One region of the Paenibacillus pedocola genome, then DNA from elsewhere that is predicted to be linked to it. Evidence: riboswitches for the same ligand, from Rfam matches in the RefSeq annotation. Region 1 holds a riboswitch; the other holds the start of a gene.

Region 1 (3,210 bases):
TCCGGCCGCATGCCGATGCCGAGCCTGACCACACCCTCCATCGGGAACAGCTGTGCGAAGCCGCAAAGATCTCCTTGCTCGTTCACTACGGATACATACTGTTGACTGCGCAAAACCGGATCTCCGAATTCAATACCGAGCGCCTGCATTTGCTCCCAGGGCATCCATCCGTAGATATTATAGGGCGGCTTATAAATCCACTCACAGATATTCTCGGCATGGCTGGGTTCCATAGGAACAACATGAAAGGTAACAGGGGAACTGATCATAATGGCACAGGCCTCCTTTCAAGAGGACAATACTCTATCCATATACTTAATTATATACAAAACAGGCCCCAGTCAACTCAGCTATTTTTCAAAAACAGGAGAAACTTGACAAACCCAAAAAAATATTTTATGAAATGGCGAAAATTGAGGGGAATAGGTGTTTTACAGATGAGGGGAGGGGTAAGTATTTTTATAGACAAAAAAAAAGGCCTTCCCCAAGATTTCGGCAAAAATCCTGGAAAAGCGCCTCTCTCATAACCTTTTATTGCACATCATCATTATCTTGTGAATCTGTTGCTACAGTCTGATAAGCATCCGTGCTCATGATGCGTTTGGCGCCAACGTAGCGGTTGACGTAGTAGCTGTCACTCAGCGAGCTGATGGTTACGCCGCGAGAGGATGAAGCGTGTGCGAATTTGCCATCACCGACATAAATGCCTACATGGGATACGCCACGGCCGCTTGTATTAAAGAATACAAGATCGCCTTCCCGCAGATTGTCACGGGAGATGGCAGTGCCCATCTGGTATTGGGAGCCGGATTGATGCGGCAGGTTAATGCCGATCTTGTCAAATACGTACATGGTAAATCCGGAGCAATCAAAGCCGTTTGTCGATACACCGCCGGATACGTATTTAGTTCCGATGGCTTTGTCGATGACTTTATCCATTTTGGAATCGGCGAAAGCGCTTCCTGCTCCAATGGTAAGGATGATAGAAAAACTTAATAATGCGGCTGCTAACTTCTTCTTCAAAAGTAAATACCCCTTCCAAATGCCTACGAGGTTAGCTTAAGGGTTCGGTTGAAGGTCCCCTATGACCCCTCTGTGAATAGGAGGTCAATTCACCCAAAAATTGGTTCCCCCGTTCCCCTTATGAATAAGGGAACTCGGCACGACTGTTGATTAGGATTAGCTGATCAATCAATATGACAAAACTTTTGTAAAACCCATTTGAATAATTACAAAAATGTTACTATAAGTTCACTGCGATAATTGTAACAAAGACAGAGCCAGTTGGCAATCACTTAAAACATATTAATGCATATTATTTGCACTTTTTAAGAGTCATATCTGCTAAAAAAGGCGCATATTTACGCCCGGCGTAAGCTATTTCTCTGAACAGGTTGGAATTTTTAGTAAAAAGGTGTTTCATGGGCCCTGAATCTGTGTAAAAGGTAGAATAAGGAAATAAAAAGGAAAGACCCGGAAATGATTACGGCAATAATCAGCTTCCGGGCCTGTATAAGTTACATTTAGTTGTTAGAGGCGAAATTGAGGAGAAGAATCAATCGTAAGCGACAGCCTGGTAAGCTGTTGTGCTCATTACACGTTTGGCGCCAACGTAGCGGTTGGCCCAGTAAGAATTGCTCATTGAAGTGATAGTAACGCCGCGGGAACTGGATGATTGTGCAAACTTCCCGTTTCCGACATAAATGCCGACATGGGATACCCCACTGCCCAAGGTATTGAAGAATACAAGGTCGCCGGGACGGAGATTACTCTTGGAGACGGCGGTTCCTACGCTGAATTGCGCTTTAGAAGTGCGCGGCAAGGTAAGGCCGACGCTCTTAAATACGTATTTGGTAAATCCAGAACAATCGAAGCCGGCAGTGCTTGTGCCCCCGGTTTTATACGACGTTCCCAGCGTTTTTGTAATCACGGTATCCATTTTGGAGTCGGCAAATGCGCTTCCTGCCCCCAGTGTGAATACCATCACAAGACCTAGCGCTGCTGCGGTGCATTTCTTCTTAAGATTGGTGCGGAAAATATTGTGACTTTTCAAAAGATGTACTCCTTCCAAGGCCTGCGAGGTTAGCTTAAGGATTCGGTAGAAGGTTCCCCTATGACCCCTCTAAAGCGAGATCAATTCACCCAAAATATGGTTCCCCCACTTCCCGGTGCTGGGAATTTGGCGATTTATGCACCAGAACAGTGACTGCGTATCGACAATGTTGAAGTGATTAAGGTACATACATTTTGTCAAAATAGTTTCAAAAGATTACAAAGTTGTTACCAGTGGTACAGGCATCATTGTATCAAAGGTTTTATAGTTTTGCAAATCCCCCGAAACCTTCACTGGAATCTCCAATAACGGGCAAAAGAGTCACATCCCTGTGTCAGGGATAGTGACTCTTTTAATATGCCGTTTAAACAGCTGAATTATTGTGGAAATGTTTTACTGCTCCAGAGGTGATATTGTGCGGCAATTCCCCACATTTTGAACAGCGTAGAGGGGAGCGGCGAGAATTGCCGGAACAGCAGGGCTGACATACCGGGGCACAGCAGTGAAGTTCCAAAACCCAGCAAAAGGGTAACCAGTCCGCCGGAACCAAGCAGGAGGGAAGCGCCGGTAGAGGGGAGCAGCACTTTCAGACAAGCCAGCACGGCGGAGAACATGCCGGTTCCGGCGGTGTAACCGAACTGCATGTACAACAGCACTATGCGGATGCAGTACAGATAGATCAGCCAGGCAAGCAGGTATGGAACCAGCCTCAGCAGCAGCTTGTAGTCAAAAATACCGCTTAACAGCAGCGTGTACATTTTGGGCAACAGCCAATAGAGCGGGAGCGCTGAGAGAAACCATTCGGCCAGGCTGAACACCAGAACCGGCAGCCCGTAAAGCTTCATACCGGGGAAAAAGAACAGTCCTCGTTCTCCTTTACGCTCCTGATGCAGCTCATGCAGCAGCCCGGCACGGATGAACGGGGAGAGCAGCAGCCGCAGCGCGGATAATGCCAATAGCATCCAGAGCCAGCGCTGGACACCGGGATCGCCGCTGAGCGCGAACTGCCCCTCGATGTAGTACAGCAGCCTCCCGATACCGCTGCCTCCGGCGTGGATGTCAGGATAACGCAGAAGCACCGGGATGATAGCTGACCTGATGAACCTGTACAAAAAATAGCCCCAGAGCAGCCGGTAGATAAATAGCAGAATCAGAAT
Region 2 (3,210 bases), 3.1 Mb from region 1:
CGTCAGCGGATTAGGCACTACTTACAAAGGGACTCAAGGCACATCCATTATTAAGGTCTTCGGCCTGACTGGTGCATCCACCGGGAATAACGAGAAAACTTTGCAGCGGCTGGGTATCCCGTATCGTGTTGTCTATGTACATCCAAACTCCCATGCTTCCTACTATCCTGGAGCCACTCCGCTATCCTTAAAACTTCTTTTTAACGAGGATGGCAGGGTTTTGGGTGCACAAGCTGTCGGTTATGACGGGGTGGACAAACGAATCGACGATATTGCCACAGTAATCCGTTTTAAGGGTTCCGTTACGGATTTAACTGAACTGGAGCTCTCTTATGCTCCCCCATATTCCTCAGCCAAAGATCCGGTTAACATGGCCGGATACACGGCTGAGAATGTTATTAACGGAATGACTGAAGTATTTGTACCTGGAGATTTGACCAGCCGAAATTTGGACACTACAATGCTAGTGGATGTACGAAGCGAACTAGAACATGCAAATGGGCATATTGAGGGTTCTATTAACCTTCCTGTCGATGATCTGCGTAATCGTCTGGATGAACTTGATGCCAGCAAAGAGATATGGGTTTATTGCCAGGTCGGCTTGAGAGGCTACACTGCATCCCGGATCTTAATACAAAAGGGGTTCAAGGTGAAGAATCTGACAGGTGGCTACAAAACATATCAGATCAGCAAATATGTTCCGAAAAACAAAAATACGGCTTCAAATGAAAAGTTATCTGTAACTGACAATTTGAATGCTGATGCAGTCATTGACGCCTGTGGCCTCTGCTGTCCAGGTCCGATCGTTCAAGTAAAAAAGAGTATGCCCGACTGCAAGACGGGCAACTCTTAAAAGTAACGGCCTCTGACCAAGGATTTTTCGAAGATATCAAGTCATGGGCAAAGCTGTCCCGCAACAGTCTTGTTCAGTTGACGAAGCTTGCCGACGGTACCATCGAGGCTTACCTCCGCAAAGGAATCATCAATGATGCGAGCGTAAGTAAGTTCTAGCAGGTGACTTAAAAAAATTAAATGGATCCGCTGAATTGAGACAATTTGATTAAGTACAGTTCCTTTCCTTTTTGTTCGATCTTATTTGTAAATGTAACACGCTTAATGGCCCAATAAAAAACAGCTATGGATGCTGTCCCCGTAATGATGATAAACAATTCAGGCTTCTCATGCTCCTTACAAACACCACAATACGTTTCACCGCTGATCAAGTGAACATTTACAGGCATCTGGTTTAGAATTGCTTGATGGATTAGTTTCTTTTTGAGCAAATCAAAACTAGGGGGTATCCCTGCAGCCATAAGTGGCTTTTGGGATACCCCTCAACTAATTCTTAATTTACCATACTAAGATAACTCTCTTTATCTACTACACGCCGAGCCGTAACATAACGATCTTTGTAGTATCCTTCGGACAACTTGCTTATGCTTACTCCCTTACTGCTTGAGGAGTGGGCGAATTGATCATCGCCTAAGTAAATTCCGGCATGGGAGATACCTTTACCAAAGGTATTAAAAAACACCAAATCTCCTGATCGTAAGTTTTCTTTTGCAACGGGTGTCCCTACTTTAGCTTGTGACTGGGAAGTGCGTGGAAGATCATCCACATTAAACTTTTTTAGTACATACAGGATGAATCCGGAACAATCGAATCCTGCCTTAGTGGTTCCACCCCATAAATAAGGTGTCCCGAGTACTTGATTCACTTCACTCTCCAGGCTTACCTCACTTGCGAAAGTATTTGGTACAGCTGTTGTGAAAATAACTGCAGCTCCTAGTAAAGATAAAATGACTTTCTTCAGAACCTTGTTCTCCCTTCAATGCCTACGGAGTTAGCTGAGGGTTCGGTTAAAGGTTCCCTATATTCTCTTGCTCACAAGAATAATTCACCCGGAATGGTTCCCCCGTTTTCAATACGAAATTCGGCAGCTGGTTAATATTTTGTAACTAGTTACACTTTAATATATCAAGAAATCGCCTGTCAATGCTTTCTCAAATCTTATAATTTTATTTCTAAACTACATAGTTTCTACACATTTTTAGTGTATAATGCCCGTTTTGAGCTTAAATTCGCAAAAAACCTCTTTATAAAAGTAACTCATTTCTATTATCCATGCATTACCTCTTATTCTTTCTATCAAGATTAAAAATAAGGGCGATCAATAAAAGAAACGAAATTGTAATCATTACCTAGAATTTATAGTTCAATAGATTAACATATCCATAGCCAATGAGTGCTTCGAGTAGCAATGATGGTATTTTACCTATCGCCGAAGCAACTATAAAATTTGAAAAGCCTATTTTGGATATAACGCAGATTAAAGTGACTAATGATGAAGGAATTAACGGCGCTGATCGGGCAATTATTATGCTAAAAAACTGACGCTTAGGATTTAATGTTTGAATCTGGGACAGCCATTTGATGGTTTTATTCGGGCGATATTTCTCCTTATAGGTTAAGGTGCCTTTGCGATAAAGAAGATACGAGACGGCTGCACCTAAAACTTCTCCGACCCATGAGAGAAGAAATCCAGGAACCACGCCAAAGACTAACATATTCACAATCGTTAGTGCCACTGATGGAATGATTCCTACAACACTTATGACCACATTTATCAATAAACTTATGAGGACTGCCCAGGCTCCCCATTCCATCAGCCACCGCATGAGTAATTCTGAATCCACTACTAGGTATTCCATACTTCCCCTTCCCTTTCAATCCACGTAGTATACCCATCTTCTAAACAAATTCTATACTTCAGATCTTCAACTCTATTTTCCATCTATTGATACTCCTTCTCCAATCTCTTCTACATACTTTCCACATATTTATCTCCTATAATAATTCTTGCAGTAATTATATAAATGGAGGAAATTAATCAATGAACATGACTCATTACATGTCCCTTCTTATGGACAATCAGCCGTGGAATCTGATCATCTTTATGGCAATCCCCGTCATTTTTGCTGAGACAATTACGGTAACAGAGTTCTTTATCCTTTTCAACAAAAATGTCCAGGGTGGATTAAAGGCATTTAACCGAATCTGCAGTATTTTGGCTGGTCTTTACTTTACAGGAGTTTTCTTGTATCTTTTCCCAACAGCTTTTGTCCCTCTGACCGTAAATGGAGAGTGGCATTCTTGGGTAGACGTTGTCGCGGTTGGATTTTACCTCAGCGGCGTATTCTTCCTGCTGCC

The links. A riboswitch is a leader RNA that binds a small molecule or an ion and turns the genes downstream of it on or off. The one in region 1 is predicted to bind cyclic di-AMP.
Region 2: linked by a shared signal. The riboswitch ahead of QU597_RS14965 (C40 family peptidase) and the one ahead of QU597_RS00495 (C40 family peptidase) in region 1 are both predicted to bind cyclic di-AMP.

The regions. Positions count from the first base shown of each region.
Region 1 covers NZ_CP134223.1:100,546-103,755, forward strand. Annotated here, with positions in the region: gene QU597_RS00485 (GNAT family N-acetyltransferase) at 1-269, opposite strand, end outside; gene QU597_RS00490 (C40 family peptidase) at 532-1,023, opposite strand; cyclic di-AMP (ydaO/yuaA leader) riboswitch at 1,029-1,173, opposite strand; gene QU597_RS00495 (C40 family peptidase) at 1,556-1,984, opposite strand; cyclic di-AMP (ydaO/yuaA leader) riboswitch at 2,057-2,195, opposite strand; gene QU597_RS00500 (hypothetical protein) at 2,431-3,210, opposite strand, start outside.
Region 2 covers NZ_CP134223.1:3,433,677-3,436,886, reverse strand. Annotated here, with positions in the region: partial or broken gene QU597_RS14970 (FAD-dependent oxidoreductase) at 1-978, shown strand, start outside; gene QU597_RS14965 (C40 family peptidase) at 1,346-1,813, opposite strand; cyclic di-AMP (ydaO/yuaA leader) riboswitch at 1,818-1,949, opposite strand; gene QU597_RS14960 (TVP38/TMEM64 family protein) at 2,202-2,711, opposite strand; gene QU597_RS14955 (DUF6803 family protein) at 2,894-3,210, shown strand, end outside.